3 regions of the Neobacillus sp. S1115 genome follow, and region 3 is predicted to be linked to each of the others. Evidence: predicted binding sites of a transcription regulator. Region 3 holds the regulator's gene; each other region holds the start of a gene.

Region 1 (7,477 bases), 1.6 Mb from region 3:
ATTTCTTCCCACTTCAAGCCTTTTTTCATCTAAATAAGGGATTTTGCTTGTATCCTCTAAATGGATACCGTCAACCTCAATGCCTTTATTTAATAACGTTTTACAGACGTGAAAATTGACAAAGTCCAAAACGCCCCAAATGACAGCCTTGTCCATTTCATCACCCTCCCCAAACTACCCTTACTGAATCCTATGCTCTTCAATAAGGAATTATTTCACTTGAGGAGGGATGGTCACAAGACCGATTCGTGGCTGCTTAGAAATTTAACACATATTTTACCTAGCTGTTGCTTTTTTTCAAGAAGAATAAACATTGGATTTATATTTGAGGGTCCGAGGATCTGTTGATATTGTTTCGATTGGTTATAGGATCTGCCGCCTGCCAAAATGTGGATGATTTGAATAGGGCAGTCGTAATTAAGATTTACCGTATCGTCCATTTTAGAAATGGCGCTTTCAAGTTCCTGCTGATTTGTTTGATAGGCTGCAACTAATTCCCTGATTAACTTTTTATAAAAAAATTTATGTTCCTTTTCTTGCTGGAGATGATGTTTTAACGAAAGCACAGGATTTAGGAGGATAACCGATCTGATGTTGTCTTTCATTTTCTCCATTAATTTTAGAGCAACTAGCGCGCCCATGCCCTCTGCCAAAATATGAATTTTTTGATTAAGAATTTCACTTCGAATGACATGCTGATACAAGCTTTGCGCAAGCTCAACCGCATGATCACTGCCCCAGTTCCGCCCATAAAGATTCGAGGAAAAAATGGTGTACCCTTTTTCTTTTAAATCGTTGATTATGATTTGCTTTCCTTCATTTTGAGTCCAAAAGCTTTTACTCTCGTCCACAAAATGCCGTTCATCTCCGATTACTAAGACCCCAAACCCGGTTGGCTTTTCAGGATAATAAATAATATTCCATTGGGAATCCATTTGAAAACACCGACATTCCATAGATAAAACTCCTTTTTCCATATTTCCTCATGATAATGTATGTCATTTCACAAAAGATGAATGGGGCATTGCCTATTTTTTATTTGTAAAAGAAACCCTTTCATTAATTTCATATCATGTGGTAATATAAGATAGGATGTAAAATAGGCAGGTGAAAAAATATGCGTTTCTTTTGGACTTTTTTCTGGGCTTTTCTTTTAACAGAAATGCTTACATATGTAGTCAGCTCGATGTCCGGTGCGGCATTTGATTTCAAGCTTGGTGCCATTTTATCTGTAGGAATTACCATTTTAATTTTCGTTATTTCGACAGTTATTCCAAATGAGCCTGTTGAAAAACACTAAGACTTTTTAAAAAAGGTCCTCCCCCAATTGGAGGACCTTTTTTAATTCGATGGCTTTTATGAAAATATTTTTAAATCCACTGCCCCGTCTTCAACTGTAATCTCGACGTTTGTCCCATCATGAATTTTTCCTGCAATAATGTCACGAGCAAGCTTTGTTTCAAGATTTCGCTGAATATAACGTTTCAGCGGTCTTGCCCCGTATACAGGATCAAAGCCATGTGCGGCGATGAATTCCTTCGCTTGTTCATCAATCGTAATATCGATTTGTTTCTCTTTTAACCTTGCCTTAAGCTCTTTTAAAAGCTTGACGACAATATTCTTAATATCGGCCATAGACAACGGCTTAAAGAGAATCGTTTCGTCTATACGATTTAAAAATTCCGGCCGGAAGTGTGCTCTCAGAAGATTCAACACTTTTTCTCTCGTTCCTTCTGAGATTTCTTGTTCATTTTCATTTCGTTCGAGTAAAATGTGTGACCCTATATTAGATGTCATAATAATGACTGTATTTTTAAAGTCAACAACCCGGCCTTGGGAATCTGTAATTCGTCCATCATCAAGTGCCTGCAGGAGGATATTGAATACTTCAGGATGCGCCTTTTCAATTTCATCCATCAATATTACCGAATACGGTTTTCGACGGACTGCTTCCGTTAATTGGCCGCCTTCCTCGTAACCTACGTAGCCGGGAGGTGCACCAATAAGACGTGAAACAGCATGCTTCTCCATATACTCCGACATATCAATCCGGATCATATGCTCTTCACTGTCGAATAAGCTTTCTGCCAGCGCCTTCGCAAGTTCTGTTTTACCAACTCCTGTCGGGCCTAAAAACAAAAATGAACCAATTGGTCTGTTCGGGTCTTTAATCCCCGCGCGTGCCCTTAAAACAGCGTCAGCAGTTAAACCTACTGCTTCATCCTGTCCGATGACCCTTTCGTGCAGGATTGATTCCAGTCTTAAAAGCTTTTCCCGCTCACCTTCGACAAGCTTGGAAAGCGGAATCCCTGTCCATCTTGAAACAATATTGGAAATCTCTTCTGCAGTTACTTCTTCACGTAGAAGCCGGTCGTCACTTTCAGCTTTTTCTTCAAGTGCCAATAGCTCTTTCTCCGCAGCTGGGATGAGACCGTGACGAAGCTCTGCTGCCTTGTTTAAATCATATTTATCTTCTGCCTGCTCCAGTTCGCGGCGAAGTTTTTCAATTTGCTCCCGTTTTTCCTGTAATTTATTAATGGTTTGTTTTTCCTCAAGCCACTTCGCCTTCATAGCATTTGTCTGTTCCTTCAAATCTGCCAACTCTTTTTGCAAGGCGCGGAGTCTTTGTTTACTAACCTCATCCTGCTCTTTTGTTAACGCCGCTTCTTCTATTTCCAATTGCATTACCCGGCGGGTCACTTCATCCAGCTCAGTTGGCATGGAGTCAATTTCGGTCCGAATCATAGCACACGCTTCATCGACAAGGTCGATTGCTTTATCCGGCAAAAAGCGATCCGTAATATAGCGGTCAGAAAGGACAGTAGCAGCGACCAAGGCCTGGTCGTGAATTTTGACCCCATGATGGACTTCAAACCGTTCCTTTAATCCCCGTAAGATAGAGATTGTGTCTTCGACATCCGGTTCTTGAACAAGGACCTGCTGAAATCTCCGTTCAAGTGCAGGGTCTTTTTCAATATATTTACGGTGCTCATCAAGTGTGGTTGCCCCGATACAATGCAGCTCACCCCGGGCCAGCATTGGTTTTAACATATTTCCGGCATCCATCGCTCCATCAGTTCTTCCCGCACCTACAATCGTGTGGATTTCATCGATAAATAGCAATATTTGCCCTTCACTTTTTTTAATTTCATTCAAAACTGCCTTTAATCTTTCTTCAAATTCACCTCTAAATTTCGCACCAGCAATCAGTGAACTCATATCCAAGGCAAAAATAGTCTTATCCTTCAAGCCTTCTGGTACATCTTTTCTAACAATCCTTTGGGCCAATCCTTCAACAATGGCGGTTTTCCCTACACCAGGCTCACCAATTAGAACGGGATTATTTTTGGTTTTCCTTGAAAGAATGCGGATAACATTTCTTATTTCTGTATCTCTGCCAATGACAGGGTCCATTTTCCCAGCTCTTACTTCTGTTACAAGATCCCGCCCGTATTTTTTTAAAGCATCATATCCCGCTTCAGGATGTTGTGTTGTCACCCTTTGATTCCCCCTTATTTCTTTTATAACCTTTAAAAGATCTTCCGAGGTGCGGCCAAATGAATGAATAATTGTTTTCAATTCCGTATCGTTCGCGTTTGCTGCAGCAAGCAGAATATGCTCGATGGATAGATATTCATCAGCGAATTTTGCCGCGTATTCTTCAGCACTTACCAATAATTTTTGCAGTTTGGCTGTGATATAAAGCTTTCCCTGTTCAATTCCACTTCCGGTTACCTGCGGTTTCTTGGCAAGAGCCTTAATCAAACTGTCTTCAGTTTTTTTAGCGGAAATCCCGGCCCTTTCCAAAACGGATGCAGCAAGACTGTCATCTTGGTTTAAAAGCGCTAATAACAAATGGGGCTCTTCTATTTCTTGGTGGCTATATTTAATGGCGATACTTTGAGCATCCATTAAACCATTCTGCATCCGCTCCGTCATTCGGTTTAAATCCATGAGTTTTCACACCCTTTGACCTTTTTTGACCTATTACTTATATTATAATTCATCCTTCATTTAAAAGTAAAATTTGAAAGAGCCATCCGGTTCCGGACAGCTCTTTCAACAAATTTATATTAATCATGGCTTTCTCTGGTAAGTCCATACACGGTCATCATTTGAGTTCTCCGGAAATCTGTCGCCGGCTTTTAACTTTATTTTTTTCGGATTGACTACGTTATCGCCTGTATCCCCAACTTCAATATAAACACCATTATTCGGTGCTTTTTTTCCCGGCCCGAATTGACGGCTTTGTCCCATGTTTTTCCCTCCTTATCTATTTCGATTTTATTATTCCCTTTAAGCCTTGGTTCATTAAAGGAAGTTCCTTCAATTTTACAAGGTTCGACAATATTTCCTAAGAAATATTGCTTTGTACCCAAATTTTGACGATTATATGAACTTATCCATCCATTTATTGCGATTGATTCATTATAAACAATATAATTACAGTAATATCTAGTAAATTTTTACTGAGCGATTCATCGCTTTTAAGTTCCCATTAAAAGGGGGTATCGGCATGCAGTCCATTAAAGAAATGCCTGTCACATTGTCGCGTCTTTTCGAAACAGTACAACATACAAAGAAAATGGAGAAAGGCTCCTTTCTGTTTCAAGAGGGAATGCCAGCAAATGAGCTATATATTGTTAAAAGCGGGATTCTTCATGTTAGTAAAATTATTCCTGATGGTAGAGAGCTTACCTTAAGGATGTGTTCAAGCGGAGATTTTGTGGGGGAATTACATTTATTCTCCCCTCAGCCAAAATATCTGTTAAGCGGACGAATTATTGAAAGCGGTGAAGCGGCGGTAATAAAGAGAGAGTTTCTGGAGGAAAAATTATCGCAAAATCTTCCTCTTTCATTTGAATTCATTCAATGGATGAGCCTTCAATACCGAAAAACTCAAACAAAATTTCGCGACTTGGTTTTACACGGAAAAAAAGGCGCCTTATATTCAACCTTAATTCGAATCAGCAATAGTTTTGGTGTCAAAACGAACAAGGGCATCCTGATTGAATTGCCTTTAACCAATCAGGAACTGGCTAATTTCTGTGGAACCTCCAGGGAGGTTGTCAATCGACTATTGGCTGACTTAAGGAAGACAGGGGTTATTTCCATAAATAAAGGCACAATCACCATTCATGACATTGATTATTTAAAAAATGAAATTGATTGCGAAGATTGCCCTGAGGATATTTGCAGGGTAGATTGAAATCAAATTAGCGGCTGACTCAGTTTTTCGAGTCAGCCGTTTCCTTATCATGCATCTGTTTTAATAATCGAACAATCTGTTGCTCAGCTTTTGCATCACCAATATGAAAGCATGGAACTTCCAAAACCTCACTTATTGCCCCCTCCAGCTCTTCCTCCCAATAAACAACCGCTGCAATATTTTTTAGCTTTCTTATTAGCGAAAGGTCACGCTTATCCCGCAGGAGGATCATCTTTGGAAAACTTTCTTGTTTATGGCCTTCAACCAAGATAATATCCAAATTAAATAAACCAAGCAGGTTTATTTGTTTATCCAATTTGAACTCTAACTGTTCGGTTTGCAGGAGTAGCCTTCCCTCTCCTTCGACAATCGAAGCAATCGCACCCGCTGCAAGATGTCTGGTTGAGTCCTTTTTAGGCAAAACATCTGGTTTACCGCCATGACCATGGTGTTTAATAACAGCCGTCATTAATCCCTCTGCCTTCAATCCATGAAGAAGCTTTTCAATAAATGTTGTTTTCCCGCTATCCTGGTAACCGGTAACTTGAAATATGACCGGTCTTACCAAGGCCATTCACTGCCAAACTGATCTTCAAGCAAAAGAACATCTACCTCAGTTCCGGCAGCGAACCCACGTGTGCCACCCGGGAGGATGGTTAATGAGTTTGCACCGGCAAGACTCATGATAATGTTGGATTTATCCAGACCGCTTGGCGTCACCTTTAACCGGCCGTTCTCGATAAAAACAGAGCTGCGCACAAATCTTGTAAATGGATTAGCTTTTAGAAAATCCACCTCAAGGATTGCTTGCTCCTTCCTTAAATGAGGTTTTTCAGAAAAAAGCATTCTGCGTAAAATTGGCCTTGCAAACAATTCAAATCCAACATAGCAAGCAGACGGATTACCGGATAAACCAAAAAGGAGCTTTCCGTTATGGCTGGCCACTGTTGTAACACTTCCAGGCCGCATTGCCACTTTATTAAATAAAACCTCGGCACCAAGCTTTTCGTAAATCTCTGGCAGGTAATCAAAATCACCAACTGAAACCCCGCCAGTCGTAATCAACAAATCAACCTTGTTTACGGCATTTTTCACAGCCTCGAAGCAGGTATCAAATTCATCTGGAAGCTTTCCAAAATAGTGAACGATACCACCAACCCTCTCAATCTGGGCGGCAATCATATGAGAATTGCTATTGCGGATTTTGCCAGGAACTAAAGGGTCGCCAACATCCAATAATTCCGTACCAGTTGCAAACAGGCCAACAATCGGTTTTTTGGCTGCGGGAACATCCTTATAGCCAAAAGTGGCAAGCATGGCTTGAATTCCAGGGTTAATTAGTGTACCTTTTTTAACTAATACCTCGCCCTCTTTCGCATCCTCCCCACGAAAGGAAACGTTATCCCCCTTTTTAAAACTGCGCTTAATGGCCATAAACGGCTTCCCATCTTTTTCGTAGGTTTTCGCTACTTCGAACATAACAACAGCATCAGTTCCTTCAGGCATAATCGCACCAGTCATAATTCTGACTGCCTGATTTTCTGTTACGGTCATGTTGGAAACCATCCCCGCACCAATATGGTCAATTACCTCAAATTCCACCGGATTAGCTTGGGATGCATCTTGTGTATCTATTGCTTTAACAGCAAAACCATCATAGGGTGCCCTGTCAAAGTGAGGGACATCGCAGGTGGCAACTAAATCCTTAGATAAAAATCGGCCAAAGCTTTCTTCAATGTTGATATATTCCGTCTCACCGGACAATTGGTATTGCATTATTTTTTGAACTGCTTCTCCGATTGGAATGGGTTGTCGTCTTTCAAACAAAATTCATCGGCTCCTATCATTTTTGAACGTTATGTATTTTAACTGTATCCATTATAAGCTTACAAAAAACTAATAGACATATCAAAAGTCACAAATTCGAAACTTTCTCACGGAAGAATATAAAAATTCACGCTTGCAGTGTGATTTTAGTCACCTAGTTAAATTTGATTTTCCATTATGCTTAGTTTAGAAACCAAACCTTTTATCAAGGAGGAAGATTCATGTTGACATTCTCATTTTCCGCAAATTCTTTAGTTAAAGATATTGTAAATGAATTACCAAAAACAAGTGATGTATTTAAATCTTATCGAATCGATTTCTGCTGCGGCGGTAACATCCCGCTTTCCGAAGCTGCAACCCAAGGCAATCTTAATATCGATGCTATTTTAGAGGATTTAAAAGCGGTTTATGAAAAAAATGAGTCCAAAGAGACCGATTTAG
Region 2 (7,477 bases), 1.7 Mb from region 3:
TTTCTATCATATAAACATTTAGGATAAGAAGTGTGACTTTGCCGTTAATTGACAGAGGTTCGAAATTTTTTTATAATAATTTTGAAATCGAGATATTATAGGTGTTTTGCTTTTGATGGCAATTTCCCAATAAAGATAAAGGATGAGTTGTTATGGAAAAAGATTCAACAGCCGTTTCGCTAAAACTATTTATTGTTCTCTCTAGAGCTTATAAAGCCATTAATGAACACGTTAATAAAGTGATCCAAGCAAGCGGTCTAAACCCAACTGAGTTTGCCGTATTAGAGCTTCTTTACCACAAAGGCGACCAGCCGCTGCAACAAATTGGTGCAAAAATCCTGCTTGCAAGCGGAAGTATTACGTATGTTGTCGATAAGCTGGAACAAAAGGGATTATTGAGAAGGAGTGCCTGCCCGACGGATAGACGTGTCATTTTTGCACAAATAACAGATGAGGGGAAAAAATTGATTCAGGATATTTTTCCTGAACATGCCCAACAAATTGATAAGCTTATGTCAAGTTTATCTGATTCCGAAAAGCTGGAGGCAATTGACCTGTTAAAAAAATTAGGTCTGCCTGCAGGAAAATTTTAATACGGCTTTTAGTCGTATTTTTTTTTGCAAAAAGGAATATTAATCAATAGTGTCGAAATGAATATAGCCAAAAAAAATGAAAAAGGGGGTTTTTTCATGGGCTTTGAACAGTATACATACATACGACCTAACTTAGACGAGGTTCGGGCAAAATTTAATGAAGCATTGGAGCGTTTCAAAAACGCTGACTCAGTGGAAAAGCAGAGCGGGGCCATGAATGAAATCAATCAACTGAGAAATGACTTGGGAACGATGTTCAATCTTTGTAATATTCGCCACACCATTGATACGAATGATGAATTTTATAAAAATGAGCAGGATTACATGGATGAAATCCAGCCTGAGGTGGAAGGGTTAATCACAGGATATTATCAGGCTTTGGTTGATTCCAAATTCCGTCCGCAATTGGAAAATAAATGGGGCACTCAGCTTTTCGCCCTTGCTGAAAGTCAGCTAAAGACGTTTAAACCGGAAATTGTTCCTTTGCTGCAAAGGGAAAACCGATTATCGTCAGAATACACCAAGCTTGTTGCATCGGCGAAAATCGAATTTGAAGGGGAAGAGCGTACACTTGCGCAAATCGACCCGTTTATTGAATCGACAGACCGGGAGATGCGAAAACGCGCCAGCACGGCGAAATTTGGCTTCTTTGCAGAGCATGAAGCGGAGTTTGACCGGATTTATGATGAATTGGTAAAGGTGCGGACCGAGATTGCTCACGCCTTGGGTTATAAAAACTTTGTCGAGCTTGGTTATAACCGCATGATGAGAACCGATTACAACGCCGAGATGGTGGCTAATTTCCGTCAGCAGGTAAAGGACTTTATTGTTCCAATTGCCTCTAAGCTAAAAGAGCGGCAACGGGAACGGCTTGGCCTCGATAAATTAAAATTCTATGATGAAGGCTTTGTGTTCGAGACCGGAAACGCTGTACCGAAGGGTAGTCCTGAATGGATCATTGAGAACGGACAAAAAATGTATCAGGATCTTTCAAAGGAAACCGGAGAATTTTTTACCTTTATGATGGAAAATAATCTGATGGACCTTGTTGCCAAGAAGGGGAAGGCAAGCGGGGGCTACTGCACATACATTGAAAATCATAAAGCGCCATTCATTTTCTCAAATTTCAATGGTACCTCTGGTGATATTGATGTCCTGACCCATGAGGCAGGCCATGCCTTCCAGGTTTATTCGAGCCGTCAGTTTGAAATACCTGAATATAACTGGCCAACCTATGAGGCATGTGAAATTCATTCGATGAGTATGGAATTTTTCACCTGGCCATGGATGGAGCTTTTCTTTAAAGAAGACACCGATAAATATAAGTTTTCTCATCTTAGTGATGCGCTCTTATTCCTTCCATACGGAGTTTCCGTTGATGAATTCCAGCACTGGGTTTATGACACCCCAGAAGCCACACCAACAGAGCGCAAGCAAAAATGGCGGGAAATTGAGAAAAAGTATTTGCCGCATAAGAATTATGACGGCAATGAGTATCTGGAGAACGGCGGTTTCTGGCAGCGTCAGGGACATATTTATAATTCACCGTTCTATTATATTGACTATACGCTTGCGCAAATTTGCGCCTTCCAATTCTGGAAGCGGTCAAGGGAGAATCATCAAGAGGCATGGGCAGACTATGTCAAGCTTTGTAAGCTTGGCGGTTCTATGTCATTTACTAAACTCGTGGAAGCAGCCAATTTAATATCACCATTTAAAACCGGCTGTGTAGAATCTGTTGTTGGTGAAATCGAGAAATGGCTGAATTCGGTTGATGATAAAAAGCTATAAAAAAAGCGAAGCCGCAGGGCTTCGCTTTTTATTTTTTTTCAGTGACAACTTTGATTTCGCCATCTTCTAAAATAGCAGAAAGATGTTTAGCATCTGGCTGGTCTAAAATAAAATCAGTAATTTTATCCTCGAGCTGTTCCTGAATGGCGCGTCTTAATGGACGAGCACCAAATGAAGGATGGTAGCCAAGTTCTGCTAATTTTCCTTTCGCTTCTACTGAAATGGTTAGTTCAATGTTCTGTTCTTTTAATGTTTCTTGCAACTCAGAAGCCATTAGGTCGACAATAGATAAGATATGCTTTTTATCCAGTGGTTTAAATTCAATGATGCTGTCAAAGCGGTTTAAAAATTCCGGCTTGAAGAAGCTGCCAAGAGAGTCAAGGATGCTAGCTTCTTCCACAGCATTGGATGTTCCAAAGCCAACGTGAATGTTTTTGTGCCCAACGCCGGCATTACTTGTCATGATAATGACGGTGTCCTTAAAGCTTACCACTCTTCCTTGGCTGTCAGTAAGACGTCCGTCCTCAAGTATTTGCAGGAACATATGCATGACGTCAGGATGGGCCTTTTCTATCTCATCCAAGAGAATAATGCTATATGGATTACGGCGGACTTTTTCGGTTAATTGACCAGCCTCCTCATGGCCGACATAACCTGGAGGAGAACCAATTAATTTTGATACGCTGTGTTTTTCCATGTATTCGCTCATATCAAGTCGAATCATCGAATCCTTCGTGCCAAATAATTCTTCTGCAAGAGTCTTAGATAATTCCGTTTTACCAGCACCTGTTGGACCGACAAATAAGAAGGACCCGATCGGACGATTTTTTGCTTTTAAACCGGCACGGCTGCGGCGGACAGCTTTTGCGACCTTCTGAACGGCTTGTTCCTGGCCAATAACCTTTTTATTCAAATTCTCTTCCAGTGATTTCATTTTAAGCTGCTCGTCTTCTTGAAGTTTACCGACCGGAATCCCAGTTTTTTCTTCAATAATTTTTTGGATATCAGAAACTGAAACAACTGGTCGCTCCGTTTTTGAGGCACTATTTAATGCCTTTTCAAGTTGTGTTTCTTCATCACGAAGCTTTGCTGCCAGTTCATAGTTTTCTTTTTTTAATGCTGTTTCCTTTTTAGCGGCAATTTCCTTAAGACGGGCCTCGATTTGTTCATTATTCCGATAATCTGTAGTTAGATTTAGTTTTGAACCTGATTCATCTAATAAATCTATCGCCTTATCAGGCAGGAAGCGGTCTTGAATATAGCGCTGCGATAAGGTCACACAAGCGTGGACGGCTTCGTCTGAATAATTGACCTCATGAAAGTCCTCATATTTTTTCTGAATCCCTTTAAGGATGGCAATGGCTGCATCTGTATCAGGCTCTTGAACCTGAATAGGCTGGAAGCGGCGTTCTAAGGCTGAATCCTTTTCAATTTGGCGGTATTCTTTTAATGTCGTAGCACCAATAACCTGAAGTTCACCGCGGGCAAGGGTCGGCTTTAAAATATTGCCGGCATCCATAGAGCCTTCAGCAGAGCCTGCACCAACAAGCAGATGGATTTCATCAATGAATAAAATGATGTTTTTCCGCTCCTGCAATTCAGCGATTAACTGCTTCATCCGCTCTTCAAATTGACCGCGGATCCCGGTATTGGCAACTAAAGAAGCTACATCCAATAAATAAACTTCTTTATTTTGCAGTTTGCCTGGTACATCGCCATCGGCAATCTTTAAGGCAAGACCTTCCGCTATTGCCGTTTTACCAACACCAGGTTCACCAATTAACACAGGATTGTTTTTATTTCTTCTGTTTAATACCTCAATGACTCGTTTAATCTCGTGATCACGGCCAATAACCGGGTCAATCAAGCCGGCTTTAGCCATTTGTGTGAGGTTACGGCCAAATTGATCGATAAAGCCGCCGCGGCCGTTTTTATTCTCAACTGCCGGACTAAATTGACCATTTGGAATGTGGCCTTGGGAGAAGTTTTTGCTAGCAAAAAGCTCTTCAAATGGAAAACCGTTGAATGGGTTCTTATTCATTCCAAAGCCTGCACCTAATGCATTTTTCTCCTTTGTATAACATTCATGGCAAAGTTTCAAATCATGACGCTGCCCATTAACATTCATGTTTAATTGTACATTTGCTTGATTTTGATTACATTTTTGACAAAGCATGTAAACAACCTCCTTGTTATTAGCTTTTATCAATTTGACTTTGACTATATTTGACCTTATGACCATAGTATACTCTGACCTTTTTTGACTTTCAAGTCTTTCGCTTGGTGAAATTTTTTCCATGATAGGAAAATAAGCTTACGAGAAAAAGCTCGTCATTGTTTGTCCCTTTGGTCATATATTTGTGATAAGGGGGAGATGATGTGAAAAAAAGCTGGAATCAAGCTTTTCAAATAGCGGCAGTCTATGTGGGGACTGTTGTTGGAGCAGGATTCGCTACAGGAAAAGAAATCGTGGAATTTTTCTCACGGTTTGGTTTCTTTGGCTTTATAAGTATATTAATGAGCGGATATCTTTTCGTTGTGATTGGTTCAAAACTGATGCGGATCGCTGCGCAAATTAATGCAAAATCGTACCAGGAATTTAATGATTATTTATTTGGAAAATGGGCTGGAGGCATCATCAATTTTTTTATGCTATTTATGCTGCTTGGGGTAAGTGCCGTTATGCTGGCAGGAGCAGGAGCTGTTTTTGAAGAACAGCTTGGATTGCCAAAAAATGCGGGGGTGTTTATCACCATTTTTTTATCCTATTTGGTGATGCTTGTAGGTACTAAGGGGCTTTTTGCTGTCAATACCTTTGTAGTTCCCTTAATGATTGGGTTTAGTCTGATTTTAATGCTATTGTCTTTGCAAATGCCAAACTTTTTAGAGCAGTTTTTGTATATTCCTCATGCTTCTGATGGGTGGAAAAGTGTTATTGCACCATTTTCGTATGCTGCCTTGAATCTTGGACTTGCTCAAGCGGTACTAGTGCCGATTGCATCAGAAGTGAAGGACGATTGGACAATCAAATGGGGGGGGATTCTTGGTGGTGTGGCTTTGACGGTAATATTAATTGCCAGCCACTTTACATTAATCATGCTCCCAAACCTGGAATTATATGAAATTCCGATGGCCGTTATTATGAGAAATTTAGCCCCGTTTTTCTATTGGATTTTTGTTCTTATCATTTATGGAGAGATTTTTACTTCAGTTATTGGGAATGTTTTTGGTCTCGACCGGCAGTTAAAGCAATATATGCCTGTACCGACGCTAGTTTCTGTAACGGCTATTTTTACAGTATCTTACTTAATTAGCTTGGTGAATTATGGAACACTTTTGTCCTACCTATATCCGTTGTTCGGCTATATTTGCATGAGTTTTTTTATTCTCCTGTGGATGAAGCCATTTACACCCCCAGAAAGAAATTGAAAAGCAGCTGCTCAGGTCAGCTGCTTTTATGTTAGTGGCAGAAAAATGAACATCATCATGTCAAAAATGATATGAGAAACAATAACGAGGGGCATGCTTTTTTTCCAAAAGTATAAAAATCCCCAGACAAGACCGGATACGAAGGCAGCGAACATTAGTAAAAAGGACCCTGAATAAATATGGACTGACCCATATAATATAGAGCTAGCAATAATGGCGACGTACGGTTTGAGGTATTTTAACAGTCTTTTTTGGACAAACCCTCTCCAGAACATTTCTTCGCCAGGTGCTGCCACTAAAATTAAGGCTAAATAGTGCCAGAATAACGAAGGGGCAAACCATCGGTACAAACGTCTTACATCTTTTTTAAAGCCTGAATTGGCCATCTCGAACAGCTGATAGCCAATCCAAAAAAGCAAATATAATAGCAAACCGGAAATGACGCCTAAAAATAAATACTTGATAAAAGAGGCCTCATCTTCCACGTCTCCCTGAAACGTGGAAAAGGCGATTAGTATTAGGATGGAACCGGAAAAAATGTACCAAAATATCGCCTTATCATGAAAAGAAAAAAAGAGTAGGGCATGGGCGATAATCAATCCGGTAATTAGACGTAAATCCAGGGTTCGTTTTAATTCCATAATAGGCTCCTTCGAAGATCATAACTCAATATGTAAAGGAAAAGATTTCAATATACATTTTAACCAATTAGGTTGATAAGAATATCTTTAAATGAAAAAAATATAATCGAGAAAGGAGTGAAGAGAATGAGTAAATCACAAAGTCAAAAGGAACGTGAATGGACGGTCAGAAAGCAGGATCAAAATCCTCATGGCAAAGTTAAATCGTTTAAAGAGCTTTCAAAGGAAATGGACCAAGGAAAATAAACGGTTTTCCGGTTAAAAAAGAAGAAAAGGCAGTGTGCATTCTGCCTTTTCAAATAATTAGTAAGCGGTTTCTTTAACAACCTTATAATTTTTATGATTAACAACTGTCCGCTGATCTAATTCTAAATCACGATAATTATCCATATATGTTAAGTCAACTATTACAGAATTTTCATTCACCTTTTCAACAATCCCTTGTAGTCCGCCGCGAAATTCGATGATATTTCCTACCTCTGCTTTTTTCAAATTTCCTCTCTCCTTTATCTAGCAAACTTAAAAACTATTTAAATAACAGTTTGCACTATTTTTCCAAATTCGTAAAGGTGTTAATGTTACAATTTGGTTAATTTCTTATATGTTTTTGTAAAAAAATTCTGGAAATATAATTAGATAATGGTAACGTTTTCATATTTAGGGATGAAATTAGCTTTAAATTAGGTTTTTACGTTAAAATAAGGAAGTGGAAAGAGGTGCTGAAAAATGAGGGAAGAAACAGTTAACGATATCTTAAATCGTCTTATGAACGGAGAGCTTTCCGAATATTACGTTAACGTTGGGGAATTTATGGATTTCCGTCAGGTGCTGGTAAAAAGAAAAGATTTTAAACACTTCCGCGGCATTGCTCAGCGGAATGGAGATGTTCTCTACCAATATTTAAAAGAGCCGAGAAGTTAAAGGAACGAACCCATTTTATAATAGGGTTCTTTTTTTACCAGTATGTTTGGAAAAGTGGAAAAATTTGATAAAATAAAAGGACTACATATATAGAAGAAACTT
Region 3 (7,477 bases):
CTCGAGATGAGATTTCCCATAGCGTCAAGCTAGTAAGATCCCTGAAAGATGATCAGGTTGATAGGTCAGAGGTGGAAGCGCGGTGACGTGTGGAGCTGACTGATACTAATCGATCGAGGACTTAACCAAGTCATAATTAAGTAAGGTGAACTCGTTTTTACTAAACTTCTTCTGCGTTATCTAGTTTTGAGGGAATGAAACCTCTAATTCAATAGGTCCGGTAGCAATGGCGAGAAGGTCACACCCGTTCCCATCCCGAACACGGAAGTTAAGCTTCTCAGCGCCGATGGTAGTTGGGACGCAAGTCCCTGTGAGAGTAGGACGCTGCCGGGCAAATAAAAAGACAACCTGAAAATGGTTGTCTTTTTTTGTTGGCGATTTAGACATGAATGATGCATACGAACCGTTTAAGAAACTGAAAAAACTTTTCATCGCGATTTATTAAGGACAAATATTCACTAGGTGGATAAGTAAATGTCTTTAATGGAGTTTATAGAGACAAAACCGTCTGGGGATGAAGGGCAAAATGTCCTTTATTGAGGTTAGTCTAAAAAGTGGACACGTAAAAATGAGATTTAGATTATAATACAATCATCATTTAAAAGGACGTGTTCACATGGGTAAACATCATTCTCAAGAGTATAAAGAATATGTTGCAAAGTTAATCGTTGAGGAGGGGAAAAAAGCCTCCCAGGTAGCTTTTGAACTCGAGATCTCCCCTAAAACTGTTAGTCGATGGGTGGCAGCTTACAGGACTAAAACAAGTGCTGGGAAAGCTGGAGAAAACTATCTTACACCCACAGAACTTGAAAAACTGAAAAAGCAACACGAGAAAGAGATACAAAAATTGAAAGAGGAAAACGAAATTCTAAAAAAGGCCATGCACATCTTCACGAAAAACCAAGCGTAATTTATACGTTCATTCAAGCCCACTCTGATGAGCACGCTGTGGCGAAGATGTGCAAAGTTCTTAAAGTATCATCAAGTGGCTATTATAAATGGCTAAGGATCCAGAATAAACCTCAATCTGAGAAAGATGCCTACCGTAAAGAAATCAAGCAAAAAATAAGTAAATCATTTCACGAGAGCTATGGTACGTATGGGAGCCCCAGGGTCCATGCCGACTTGGTGGAGTGGGGTTATACCATTTCTCAAAAGACGGTTGCACGTATGATGAAAGAGATGGGTTTAACAGCCACACCAAAAGAAAAGTTTGTCATTACTACTAATTCAAATCATGATTTACACATTTATCCTAACCTGCTTAATCGCCAATTTAATGTTGAAAAGCCCAACCGAGCATGGGTAACTGACATTACGTACATTTGGACGCTTGAAGGCTGGGTTTATTTATCATCCGTTATGGATCTATTCTCAAGAAAAATCGTAGGCTGGAGTATGGCTTCACATATGAAAAAGGAGCTATCCATACAAGCATTAAATATGGCGATTGTTACAAGGCAGCCTAGTGAAGGGTTAATCCATCATTCGGACCGTGGGTCCCAGTATTGTTCAAATGATTATATCGACATCCTGAAAGGGAAAAACATGCATATCAGTATGAGCAGAAAGGGCGATCCTTACGACAATGCATGTATTGAGTCTTTTCATGCCACAATCAAGAAAGACTTGATCTACAGAAGACGCTTTAAGACCAGGGCTGAAGCCGTAAAAGCCATTAATCATTATTTAAATAGTTTTTATAATGAAAAACGAAAACACTCTACTTTAGGGCACAATTCACCGAATCAATTCGAGAGAAACCACCGGCAAGATGAAGTTGCATATACCTCATAATATAGCCATTTGGTGTTAGGAAATGAGCAGTCATGCTTTTCGACTGATCATTTCTAATACCGTACCAAACGAAGTGCGGTAGTGGTTTGGTTTCTAAAAGTCTTAAATTTTACTGTCCACTTTCTTGACAGAAGACCATTATCCGGCTTTTCAAAGACAAAATGGCCCTTGAGCATGGCCGAAATGTCTTTTATCTGGCTTCTCAAAGACAAAATCACCCATACAAAGGTCAAAATGTCCTTTATCCACCTTATTAAAGACAAAATCACCAAAACGGAATGTCAAAATGTCTTTAATCTGTCTTTTTAATCTGTGTTCGTTGATTATCTCGAACGGTCCCCATGCCCCACATTCCCAGACTACATTCCCTATTTGATGCACAAGAACCGTCCCCATGCATCACAATCCTTCAAATTTAGTAGTTTTTTCCCATCAATCATAGGTTTCGCAACCGCGAGATTTGGAGAAAATCATATAATAGTGAATCGTTGCATCTGGAAATAAAATTGAGTATAATTAATGTCAAATATAGTCAAAGTCAGATGGTGCAAGGGGGTGGGAAGATGAGAAACATCTCCGATATTATCGAGAAATATCTGAAGCAGGTTTTGGATATGAGTGAAGAAGATATTGTGGAAATCAAACGCAGCGAGGTTGCTGATAAATTTCAATGTGTTCCTTCACAAATTAACTATGTCATTAACACCCGATTCACGATTGAACGGGGGTATGTCGTGGAAAGCAAACGGGGCGGGGGCGGATATATCCGGATTATTAAGGTGCAGTCTCATGATTCGGCCCAATTGATTGACCATTTGCTGTCACTTATCCATAGCCGTTGCAGTCAGGCAAGTGCGGAGGATGTGATTGGCCGGCTTATTCAGGAAGAGATTATTACAAAAAGAGAGGCTAAAATTATGTTAAGCGTGATTGATCGGTCTGTTTTGTATATTGAACTTCCATACCGGGATGAATTAAGAGCAAGAATGTTAAAGGCAATGTTAACATCTTTGAAATATAAATAATATAGCCAGAGGGTGAAAGTATGATTTGCCAAGAATGTAATCAAAGGCCTGCGGCACTCCATTTTACAAAAATTATTAATGGTGAAAAGACGGAAGTGCACCTTTGTGAAAAGTGTGCTCAGGAAAAGGGCGATATGTTTATTTTTAATGGTGAATCAGGGTTTTCTTTTAATAATTTATTAGCAGGTTTATTAAATTTCGACCCGGCATTTCAACAGCCAACCGAGAGCCCGTTTCAACAGGCAGAAATCCTGCAATGCCACCAATGTTCCATGACATTTCCACAGTTTTTGAAAGTAGGACGCTTCGGCTGTTCCCACTGCTATGAGACCTTTAAAGAACAATTAAAACCTGTTCTAAGGCGGCTTCATGGCGGAAATTGGACCCATAACGGGAAAATTCCAAAAAGAGTTGGCGGGGCCATTTATCTCCGCAAGCAAATTGATGAACTGAAAAACTTGTTAAGAGAATCTATTATCCATGAAGAATTTGAAAAGGCCGCAACCATCCGCGATGAAATCCGTCAGCTGGAGAAAAAATTAGCGGCTGGTCATGAGGGAGGGGAGTAACGGTGTCGCTCGAACGTTTTTTAAATCAAGCGGTCAGCTCCTGGATGAGTGAGGAAGGGCCTGAATCCGATATTGTCCTCAGCTCGAGAATTCGCTTGGCGCGAAACTTGGAAGCATATAAATTCCCAACTCTTTTTTCACATGAGGAAGCTAAACAGGTTATTAATGAGCTGGAGGGCATTTTGGAAACTTCCAGCCTCCGAAACTTTGGACATTTGGAATTGTTGAAAATAGGTGAGATACAGCCGCTGCAAAAGAGGGTCTTGGTTGAAAAACATCTAATCAGCCCGCAATTGGCAGAGGATTCACCATATGGTGCCGTTTTATTATCCGAAAATGAAGAAGTTAGTATAATGATTAATGAAGAGGATCATATACGGATTCAATGCCTATTTCCTGGGCTGCAGCTAAAAGAAGCATTAGATGCTGCCAATGAAATTGACGATTGGCTTGAAGGTCATCTCCAGTATGCTTTTGATGAAAAATACGGCTATTTAACAAGCTGTCCAACAAATGTCGGCACTGGCCTTCGGGCATCGGTGATGATGCATTTGCCGGGTTTAATTTTAACACAGCAGATTAACCGGATTATTCCAGCCATCAATCAATTAGGGTTTGTGGTTCGGGGAATTTACGGTGAAGGAAGTGAAGCACTCGGCAATATTTTTCAAATTTCCAATCAAATTACCCTTGGAAAATCTGAAGAAGACATGTGCCGCGATTTAATGGGGGTTGTCAGCCAGTTAATTTCACAAGAAAGGTCGGCACGTGAAGCATTACGCAAAACTTCGAACATACAATTAGAAGACAGGGTGTTCAGGTCCCTAGGGGTCCTAACCAACAGCCGGATTATTGAAACGAAAGAAGCTGCAAAGTGTTTATCGGATGTTCGTCTTGGAATAGATATGGGATATATAAATTATGTATCAAAGAACATCTTAAATGAATTGATGATTTTAACGCAGCCTGGTTTTCTTCAGCAATATGCTGGAGGACCATTAAGACCGCATGAAAGAGACATAAGGCGGGCGGCATTAATTCGGGAACGTTTTATAATGGAATCTAAAAATATTGGTGAGGAGTGATAGTATGATGTTCGGCCGTTTTACTGAAAGAGCACAAAAGGTTCTAGCTTTAGCACAGGAAGAAGCAATTCGTCTTGGGCATAACAACATTGGAACTGAGCATATTTTATTGGGATTAATCCGCGAGGGTGAAGGGATTGCAGCTAAAGCTCTTTATGGACTTGGATTAGGCTCAGATAAGATTCAAAAAGAAGTGGAGAATTTAATTGGCAAAGGGCAGGAAGCCTCACAGATTATTCACTACACTCCGAGAGCCAAAAAGGTAATTGAACTTTCAATGGATGAAGCACGCAAACTAGGACATTCCTATGTCGGGACAGAGCATATTCTGCTTGGACTGATCCGTGAGGGAGAAGGGGTGGCAGCCCGAGTCCTTAATAACCTTGGGGTAAGCTTGAATAAAGCGCGCCAGCAGGTATTGCAATTATTAGGCAGCAATGAGAGCGGCGGTCAGCATGGCGGAGCATCTGCCAGTGCCAATACGCCTACACTTGACAGCCTGGCAAGAGATTTAACAGCCATCGCAAGGGAAGGCAGCCTTGACCCAGTGATTGGCCGCAGCAAGGAAATTCAGCGTGTAATCGAGGTGCTGAGCCGCCGGACTAAAAACAACCCGGTATTGATTGGCGAGCCTGGGGTTGGTAAAACAGCTATCGCAGAAGGCCTTGCCCAGCAGATTGTCAATAATGAGGTGCCAGAGATCCTTCGCGATAAGCGTGTCATGACACTTGATATGGGAACAGTAGTTGCGGGAACCAAGTATCGCGGCGAATTCGAAGACCGTCTGAAAAAAGTAATGGATGAAATCCGCCAAGCCGGAAATATCATCCTGTTCATTGATGAATTGCACACATTAATCGGTGCTGGCGGGGCGGAAGGCGCCATTGATGCTTCCAATATTTTAAAACCATCGCTTGCCCGTGGCGAGCTGCAATGTATCGGGGCGACAACCCTTGATGAATACCGCAAATATATCGAAAAGGATGCTGCCTTAGAGCGCCGCTTCCAGCCGATTCGGGTGGATGAGCCGACTGCGGAAGAATCCGTTCAAATTTTAGAAGGGCTGCGTGACCGCTATGAAGCCCACCATCGTGTCTCCATTACCGATGAGGCGATTGAAGCAGCGGTAAAGCTTTCCGACCGTTATATCTCAGACCGTTTCCTGCCTGATAAAGCGATTGATTTAATCGACGAAGCAGGGTCTAAGGTTCGTCTCCGTTCCTATACCACTCCTCCAAACTTAAAAGAGCTGGAAGTGAAGCTCGAGGAAGTGCGGAAGGAAAAGGATGCAGCCGTGCAAAGCCAGGAATTCGAAAAGGCGGCATCATTAAGGGATTCAGAGCAGCGCCTGCGTGAGCAGCTTGAAGAAACGAAGAAAAGCTGGAAGGAAAAGCAGGGCAAAGAAAATAATCAAGTAACAGTTGAGGATATTGCCAGCGTTGTATCGAGCTGGACTGGAATTCCTGTTTCTAAACTTGCAGAAACAGAAACAGCAAGACTGCTTAACTTAGAAGAAATTTTGCATTCTCGCGTGATTGGTCAAGAAGAGGCAGTTTTGGCTGTATCTAAAGCGGTCCGCCGTGCGAGAGCAGGATTAAAAGATCCAAAGCGGCCGATTGGCTCCTTTATCTTCCTAGGACCAACCGGGGTCGGGAAAACAGAATTAGCCCGTGCCCTTGCTGAAGCAATGTTTGGTGATGAGGATGCGATGATCCGGATCGATATGTCGGAATATATGGAGAAGCATTCGACATCCCGCCTTGTCGGTTCCCCTCCAGGCTATGTAGGATATGAGGAGGGCGGACAATTAACCGAGAAAGTCCGCAGAAAGCCATATTCAGTTGTCCTTTTGGATGAAATTGAAAAGGCGCACCCAGATGTGTTTAATATCCTGCTCCAGGTATTGGAAGATGGCCGCTTAACCGACTCGAAGGGAAGAACAGTCGATTTCCGCAATACAGTTCTGATTATGACATCTAACGTCGGTGCGGAAGCCCTGAAGCGGAATAAGTATGTCGGCTTTAATATCCAGGATTCTGCCCAGGACTACAAAGACATGAAGGGCAAAGTCATGGAAGAGCTGAAGAAAGCATTCCGTCCTGAATTCCTGAACCGGATTGATGAAATAATCGTCTTCCATGCACTTGAGAAAAAGCATTTGGAGGAAATTGTTACATTACTATCTGATCAGTTAATTAAGCGATTAAAGGAACAAAAAATAGAAATCGAACTAACACCGGCGGCAAAAGGGAAAATTTCCGAAGAAGGCTATGACCCTGAATATGGGGCAAGACCGCTTAAACGGGCCATTCAAAAACATATTGAAGACCGCCTGTCGGAAGAGCTGCTAAAAGGGAATTTATTGACCGGCCAGCTTGCTGTTATTGACGTCGAGAATGGTGAATTTGTCGTCAGATCAGCTGAGCAAACGAGTTTGGCAAAATAATTATGTAAGATGAAACCAACTAAGGGAGGTACACGTAAATAATGTAAAATCGTGTACCTCTTTTTCCATGTAAAGGAACGTCTTTTTCGCACAGAGAGGAAGAGCAAGAATGGTAAAGCGAAAAACAAAATTCATGTGTCAGGACTGCGGTTATGAGTCACCAAAATGGATGGGAAAATGCCCAGGATGCGGCGGCTGGAATCGAATGGTCGAAGAAGTAGAGGTTACCGGGGCGCAAAGACGGGGAGCATTTGCCCATTCTCAGGGTGGTTCAGGCATTCTTTCTAAACCGGTTCCGATTACTTCGATTGAAACGGTCAGCGAGCCGAGAATCCATACTGACTTAAAGGAATTGAACCGCGTTCTTGGCGGCGGAGTTGTTAAGGGGTCATTGGTATTAATTGGCGGCGACCCGGGCATCGGAAAATCAACGCTTCTTCTGCAAGTATCTTCACAGCTAGCAAATAAGGATCATCAAGTATTGTACATATCCGGTGAGGAATCCTTACGGCAAACCAAGCTTCGGGCGGAACGGCTGAACATCGCCTCGCCAAA

What was found. Region 3 encodes CtsR, which represses protease genes until heat stress. Its sites were predicted from a motif close to ATGGTCAATAAAGGTCAAACA; they were not measured.
Region 1: clpB (ATP-dependent chaperone ClpB) is a predicted target of CtsR. The motif match lies at 3,967-3,987, and genes of this name have one in related genera.
Region 2: ACZ5B7_RS08905 (ATP-dependent Clp protease ATP-binding subunit) is a predicted target of CtsR. The motif match lies at 4,632-4,652, and genes of this name have one in related genera.

What each region holds. Positions count from the first base shown of each region.
Region 1 is NZ_AP038275.1:1,699,672-1,707,148, reverse strand. Features, by position in the region: gene ACZ5B7_RS08370 (Rossmann-fold NAD(P)-binding domain-containing protein) at 1-156, opposite strand, end outside; gene ACZ5B7_RS08365 (serine aminopeptidase domain-containing protein) at 234-956, opposite strand; gene ACZ5B7_RS08360 (YjzD family protein) at 1,118-1,300, shown strand; gene clpB (ATP-dependent chaperone ClpB) at 1,357-3,954, opposite strand; gene ACZ5B7_RS08350 (YjzC family protein) at 4,078-4,257, opposite strand; gene ACZ5B7_RS08345 (Crp/Fnr family transcriptional regulator) at 4,517-5,209, shown strand; gene mobB (molybdopterin-guanine dinucleotide biosynthesis protein B) at 5,229-5,783, opposite strand; gene ACZ5B7_RS08335 (molybdopterin molybdotransferase MoeA) at 5,771-7,036, opposite strand; gene ric (iron-sulfur cluster repair di-iron protein) at 7,261-7,477, shown strand, end outside.
Region 2 is NZ_AP038275.1:1,812,891-1,820,367, forward strand. Features, by position in the region: gene ACZ5B7_RS08895 (MarR family winged helix-turn-helix transcriptional regulator) at 153-593, shown strand; gene ACZ5B7_RS08900 (M3 family oligoendopeptidase) at 690-2,384, shown strand; gene ACZ5B7_RS08905 (ATP-dependent Clp protease ATP-binding subunit) at 2,413-4,560, opposite strand; gene ACZ5B7_RS08910 (YkvI family membrane protein) at 4,764-5,813, shown strand; gene ACZ5B7_RS08915 (lysostaphin resistance A-like protein) at 5,840-6,454, opposite strand; gene ACZ5B7_RS08920 (DUF6254 family protein) at 6,581-6,700, shown strand; gene ACZ5B7_RS08925 (YkvS family protein) at 6,758-6,946, opposite strand; gene ACZ5B7_RS08930 (hypothetical protein) at 7,181-7,375, shown strand.
Region 3 is NZ_AP038275.1:97,355-104,831, forward strand. Features, by position in the region: rRNA gene ACZ5B7_RS00505 (23S ribosomal RNA) at 1-129, shown strand, start outside; rRNA gene rrf (5S ribosomal RNA) at 217-333, shown strand; gene ACZ5B7_RS00515 (transposase) at 617-910, shown strand; gene ACZ5B7_RS00520 (IS3 family transposase) at 922-1,797, shown strand; gene ACZ5B7_RS00525 (CtsR family transcriptional regulator) at 2,361-2,822, shown strand; gene ACZ5B7_RS00530 (UvrB/UvrC motif-containing protein) at 2,843-3,391, shown strand; gene ACZ5B7_RS00535 (protein arginine kinase) at 3,394-4,476, shown strand; gene clpC (ATP-dependent protease ATP-binding subunit ClpC) at 4,481-6,922, shown strand; gene radA (DNA repair protein RadA) at 7,032-7,477, shown strand, end outside.